One region of the Lactobacillus amylovorus DSM 20531 genome, then DNA from elsewhere that is predicted to be linked to it. Evidence: riboswitches for the same ligand, from Rfam matches in the RefSeq annotation. Region 1 holds a riboswitch; the other holds the start of a gene.
The links. A riboswitch is a leader RNA that binds a small molecule or an ion and turns the genes downstream of it on or off. The one in region 1 is predicted to bind magnesium.
Positions count from the first base shown of each region.

Region 2: linked by a shared signal. The riboswitch ahead of mgtA (magnesium-translocating P-type ATPase) and the one ahead of mgtA (magnesium-translocating P-type ATPase) in region 1 are both predicted to bind magnesium.

Region 1 is NZ_CP017706.1:1,591,029-1,594,454, reverse strand. Features, by position in the region: gene mgtA (magnesium-translocating P-type ATPase) at 1-1,303, opposite strand, end outside; M-box (ykoK) riboswitch at 1,384-1,547, opposite strand; gene LA20531_RS11270 (beta-xylosidase family glycoside hydrolase) at 1,697-2,131, opposite strand; gene LA20531_RS08205 (glycoside hydrolase family 43 protein) at 2,176-3,138, opposite strand; gene bglX (beta-glucosidase BglX) at 3,246-3,426, opposite strand, start outside.
Region 2 is NZ_CP017706.1:903,399-906,824, forward strand. Features, by position in the region: gene mgtA (magnesium-translocating P-type ATPase) at 1-1,918, opposite strand, end outside; M-box (ykoK) riboswitch at 1,995-2,158, opposite strand; gene LA20531_RS04770 (TPM domain-containing protein) at 2,212-2,853, opposite strand; gene LA20531_RS04775 (ComE operon protein 2) at 2,810-3,289, opposite strand; gene trpS (tryptophan--tRNA ligase) at 3,311-3,426, opposite strand, start outside.

The DNA of each region.
Region 1 (3,426 bases):
TCATGCGACGACGCTTGAAGTCGAATGGAATTTCATCGACCTTAGTGTAGTCATGTTTAATTTCTTCAACGTCTAGCTCATCGCTAGCGGCATCGATAATGGCTTGGTCCATCAAATCGTGCATCCCCGTTTGGAAGTACGAATTCAAATAAGCCAACCGCAAAACTTGTGGATTTTCCTTCATATCCAAGTTGTAGTGACGTTCCAATACAACCTTGTTTTGGGTCAAAGTACCGGTTTTATCAGTACAAAGAATGTCGGCAGCACCGAAGTTTTGGATGGAGTTCATCTTCTTAACGATGGTGCCGTGCTTGGACATTTCTAGCGAACCCTTAACCAAGTTACTAGTAACAATAACTGGCAACATTTCTGGAGTTAAACCAACGGCAGTAGCGATGGCAAACAACAAGGCGTTGAGCCAGTTACCTTTAGTTAAACCGTTGATGACCAAAACTAAAGGTGCAATGATCGCGGTCATTGTTAACAATAATTTAGAAATGTTCTTGATACCAACATCGAAGTTAGTTTCCTTAACGTCGTTGTTTGAAATATCCTTAGCCAAACGACCAAAGACAGTTTGTTCACCGGTGGCCAAAACAACGCCAACACCTGAACCTGACACAATAGTTGTTCCTTGATAGATTACATCAGGATAGTCCAAATATTGATCCATGTCTTTTTGATCGGGCCTCTTAGTCGCAATCTTTTCCACAGGCGTTGATTCACCGTTCAAAGAACTTGATGAACAGAACAAGTCTTTAGTTTTGAGCAATCTAATATCTGCTGGCACCATGTCCCCAGCGTGGATATTAATAATATCGCCGACAACTACTTGCTTGGTAGAAATTTCTTCGTCCTTTTGATTGCGACGAATATTGGTAGTTACAGACACCATGTTTAAGAGGGCTTCAACTGCGTCATTAGTTTTCACATTCTGGATAAAGGATGTTAATCCAGAAATGATGATCATCGTAATCATAATTATCACAGTACTCAGGTCCTTTTGATCTGCCGGCACGAAGACGTAGTCGGTAAACAGTGACACCGTTGCTAGCAGCAACAGGACCATTGTGAAAGGAGTGAAGAATGATTCAATGAAGAAATGCAATTTCGTGTTGTGCTTCTTGGTCGCAACTTCGTTAAGACCATTCTTCTCCAAACGCTCTTTAGCTTCTGCCGAAGACAGACCGTCTAGCGAACTATGTAGCGTCTTTAACGCTTCTTCGGGAGTTTGCCTAGCGATCTGCTTAACAAACTCTGTATCGGCTGTCTTCTTATTCATCAGCAACTTGTTTTTTGCCATGTTAATCTCACTTTCTGATTAAACATACAAACAAACTAAAAAGGAGCTAATACCAATTAGTATTAACTCCTTATCTAAGCGATGTTTCCTCGTCGTTCAGTTTTGACACTACGTGACGTAAGCACAGGCTAGCTATCTGGATCTCGCCTTATCTCGACAAGAACTATTTTACTCGTTGGCATCTCTGGATGTTTCCGGGCGATAGCTTGTGTTCACGTAGGAGCCTCACCTAACAGTTTATTTGCTTTTTCAATTTTCATTTTTATTATATGCATATTATTTTACAATGCAATTATCTTTACTAAATCGTTAGAATTTGTAAAAGAATTTAAGAAAAGAGCATCTATTGATAAATTTGCAGTAGATGCTCTTTATTTTGGTTGTGGTTAAACTTTATTTTAGAGACAAATTGTTAAATTTACACTTTACATTTTTATTGCGAATTAATCCAATTACTACTCCTGTAAATGGAGAATCACTTTCTTCACAACTAAAATGTCTCGTTTGACAAGAATCTAATATTTTTTCTTTATTATTTGAAACTACAACTTGATAATTTTCATTATCGAATACCAAAGAAAAATTAATTTCTGAACCTTCAGCTTTCAATTTCACTTCTTTCTTAATAATTAAATCACTATCTTGCTTAACGAAAGTTACCGCATTCTTTTTACTATCATATAAAGCTTTAAACAGATGCTTATTGTCTTTATAAACTATTACCCCTGCCTCTGTAGATTGATTTTCTCTACTAATAGAAAATGTAAATTTACCATCAAATTCAGTTTGTCTAAATCCAATAAAATCGTTTTTTATATTCTCACTTATGTTCTTTTTGAAAATTAAGTTCTTTGAATCAAGTTCGTAATTTTTTAATATAAAGACGAAATGAAGTCAAGTTTATCAATATTGTTAGAATTTCGCGCCTGTTTTTCCACGCTAATAGGCTGCGATAAATTAATAGTTGCTTTACCCTCTTTATTCATGGTATTAATCCATATACCATTTTTATTCCAATCAACTGGTAATAAGATAGTTTCTCTTCCTAATAAATTGCGATGAACATGTTTAGGTTGGCGAACCGATAAAGCGACTAATTCAAATTTGTTTTTATTTACTTCGACTAAATCAGCATGTCCTACACATTGCAACTCACCTTTATAGTCACGATTACTTAAAATTGTATTATTACGCACCGGATGATATGGACCATATATATTATCAGATACCTGCATAGTTTCCATATGTCCTTCACGTGTTCCGCCTTCTGCTATCATTAACCAATATTTATCAAATTTATAATAAATATGTGGTCCCTCTGGATCTCTGCCTCCTGTACCGTAACTAATAATTTTAGGTTCAGTTAAAACTTCAAGAGTTGACAGATCTATTTTGCATTGGACTATTGCCCCCTCACCATTAGTCATCTGAAGATAACAATCTTGACCAATAAAAGTAAGCGAAGGATCTATTCCCATAAAATTTATGTTAAGCCATAAAGGCTTAGACCACCCCTGCTCTGGATTTGTAGTCTTGATAATAAATGTGCCCTTTGGAACAAACGTACAAATGATATAAAAGCATCCCTTATGGTATCTGATTGTTGGAGCAAAAATACCAAGTGAATTTTTTAAATTACTATATGGATAAGCATCCACATTACTTTCATCAATGCCATGGCTAATCAGATCCCAATTAACTAGATCTTTACTTTGATAGACTGGCAACCCAGGTAAAAATTCAAAACTGGAATTAACTAAATAATAAACATCATTCACTTTACAGATACTTGGATCTGGATGACTTCCTCTTAAAATTGGATTTTGATATTCCATACTAATTCGCTAACCTTTCATTACATTTCTAAAATAAAATAGGTATTTAAAATGTAGAGGGGGAAAAGAACATTTTAAATACCTACAATAAATTATTAATTATTTACTTAATCTAATAAGAATTCTTTTTGCAAGCAGTCTCTTGAGTTTCTACCTACAAAGATATCAAATTTACCATTTTCCAAAACGTATTGACCATGATTATCAAAGAATCCAAGCTGTTGTGGCTTGATCATAAATGTAACCTCTTTGCTACTATTTTTTGGAACTTCTACCTTTTGGAAATCC
Region 2 (3,426 bases), 690 kb from region 1:
TAACCGTCACGTTAGCCACATTCATGGCAAGAGCGTCTTTATTGCCATCGCCCATGTAGCCAACTGTATGACCATTTTTCTTTAACGCTTCAATGATCTTGGTTCTAAGTTCTGGCGTTAAATGAACAAAGATATCGCACTTTTCAACGATCTCAGCTAATTCTTCTGGACTCGCCTTTTCGATTTGTTCACCATCGTAAACAGTATCAACGTTTAAACCCACCTGCAAAGCAATCGCACGCGTTACCGCCTCATTGTCACCGGTAAAGATTTTGACATCGATATTGTCATTTCTAAGAGCTTGTAAGGCTTCCTTAGTACTTTCCTTTGGTGGATCTAGATATGCAAGATAGCCCACAATGGTTAAATCATTTTCATCCTTAGCTGAAAATTCTCCAACTGGAGCTGGATTTAACTTGTAGCCTACTAAAAGCACACGCAAGCCATCATCGTTTAATTCATCGATCTGCTTTAAGATCTTTTTGCGCCAGTCATCGGTCAACTCTTCACTTTTACCGTTAATTTCTACTTTATTAGAAATATTGAGCATCCCTTCAGCGGCGCCTTTTGTAACCAACATGTGCTGGCCGTGGTGTTCATCGTTATCAACCACCACGACGCTCATTCTTTTGCGTGTATAATCAAACGGAATTTCGTCGATCTTGTTGTAGTCACGCTGGATTTCATTGACGTCAAGCTCGTCACCCGCCGCATCGATTATGGCCTTATCAATCAAATCCTTCATTCCAGTTTGATAGTAGGCATTCAAATACGAGAACTTCAAAATTCGCGGCGTTTCTTGCATCTCCAAGTCATAGTGCCGCTCCAGCACTACCTTATTTTGCGTTAAAGTCCCCGTTTTATCGATACAAAAAGTATCAATTGAGCCCAGATTTTGAATGGCATTCATCTGCTTGACTACGGCACCTTTTTTGGACATTTCCAGTGCCCCTTTAGTCAAGTTGCTGTTAACGATAATTGGCAAAACTTCTGGCGTAATCCCTGCGGCGGCCGCCAAGGCGAAGATCAAACTTTCACCCCAGTCACCCTTAGTCAGGCCATTAATAATGAACAAAAGCGGAATTAAAATCGCAGCCGTGACGATCAAAATCTTGGCTAACTGTCTCATCTCACGATCAAATAAGGTCGTCTTTACCTTCTTGCGTGAAATTTCCTGCACCTTTTTACCAAAGACAGTATTGTTGCCGACCGCAAAAACAATGCCGCTACCCGAGCCAGAAACAATCGTCGTTCCCTCATATAAAATGTTAGGGTAGTTCAAATAGTCCTGCATACTCGGTTTAATGGTCACATTGGCCATTTTTTCTACTGGTTCCGAGTCGCTATCCAAATAACTGTATGAACAAAACAGGTCCTTACTCGTAAGGAGCTTCATGTCTGCAGGAATCATGTCGCCGGCAGACAAATTAATCACATCGCCCACAACTACTTCGTCGGTGGGCAGTTCCACGTTTTTACCATCCCGACGAATGTTAGTCGTTACCGAAACCATGTCCATCAATTTTTCAGTTACTTTGGCAATCCTAATCTTTTGGGCAAAATTTACTACCACAGAAATGATCAACATAATAATCATCACAATGACTGTATCTATATCACTATTATCTTGTGGCACCAATATATAACTAGTAAATAAAGTTAAAATAGTTAATCCAATTAAAGCAAGCGTGAACGGAGTAGCGATTGATTCCCACAGCAATCGCCAATTAGAAGCATTGGAGTTAGTCCTAATCCTATTTTCGCCATATTCTTTTCTATTTTCTTCAGCCTTATTCGTGGAAAGTCCTTCAGCGCTTGCCTGAAGTCGCGCTAGCGTCTCACTACGCGATTCGTGTGCAATCTGCTGAATTCTTTGAATGTCGACATTTGACTGCTTTTTGCCAGCTGCTTTTACCATTCTTTGCTCCTCTCATTTGATCGACAAGCAAAACAAAAAAGCCACCTACTGTTTCTGTAGGTGACCTAACAAGGCTTTGTCATACTCGTCGTTCAGTTTTAACACTACGTGACGTAAGCACATGCTAGCTATCTGGATCTCGCCTTAAGTCGACGACACCTATTTAACCCGTTGGCATCTCTGGATGTTTCTGGGCGATAGCGTGTGTTCACGTAGGAGTCTCACCTAACAGTTTAATTGCTAATTATATCCACAAGAAAGTGTAAGGACTAAATTTAAATAAGTCAAGCCACCTAATTGCGTGAATTGTAATTATTGCGGCCGAATCTTCTTAAAACATAAACGATTCCGACGATCAAGAATGCTAGTGCTAACGCAATCGGAAGCGCTACGCGATGTGGATGCGAAATTTTATCTTGCTCGCTGCTCGATAAATCATATTTGTCTAGTGCATATTGATACTGCTGATCCACCTTGGTAGCACAAGCTCTAAACACGAAGCGTAATCCTTCATTAAAGGTGGCATTATCTTGACTGCGCAACTTATCTACTTCAGCTCTAATAATGTTGGCCCGTGCGTCAGCCGTAAAGGCGCCGTGCAGGTCCTTAGTAGAAAAGATTTGCACGTTGCGCTTCTTGCCTTTTTGTCCAACCACGATAAATACCGATCGCTTAGTACGGTTAAACGCCTCAGGAGTGAGTTTATTCAGTCTCTTAACTGTAATCACAGAGATCTGCGGCTGCTCCTTAGTTTGAAAATAGCGATTATTCTTTTCAGTAATTAAAGTCTTAGTTTCTTTATTCAGAATATGAGCATGGTCTTCAATATTAGGCTGCACAAATCCCGTAGTCGTTAAAAAGACTAACAACAAACCTACTAAGCCAACTAAACTAATTCTCGTCTTCTTCAAGTTTATGGGCCAAACCTTCCACATATTTTCGATCGATCTTAATTTGCTCATATGGTACCCCGCAATCATGAAGCAACTTCAATGCTAGTGGATTATCACGATAGTCAAAATAATAATTTATCTTTTTAATGCCTGCTTGCACTAAAGCCTTGCAGCAGTTGTAACAAGGAAAATGGGTCACGTAAATTTCAGTATTTTCAGTAGAAACACCAAATTTCGCACATTGAATGATGGCATTCATCTCTGAGTGAATCGTTCTTACGCAGTGGCCGTCAACCATTTGGTGGCCAACGTCATCGCAATGCGGCTGTCCTGAAACCGAACCGTTATAGCCAGTACCGATAATGCGGTGATCTTTGACTAAAACGCTGCCGACTAGCGCTCTATTACAAGTAGAACGCTGAGCAATTACTAACGCCTGCATCATAAAATATTGTTTCCATGGAATTCGATCATGCATGACTTTGCCCCTTGCTTTTATTTATCTATTCTTAAAGTAGTTCAAGCCGATAGCATCACGAACTTGTTGCAAAGTTTCGTTAGCTACCTTGTTAGCCTTCTTTGAGCCTTCCAAAAGCATTTCGTAAACTGCATCTT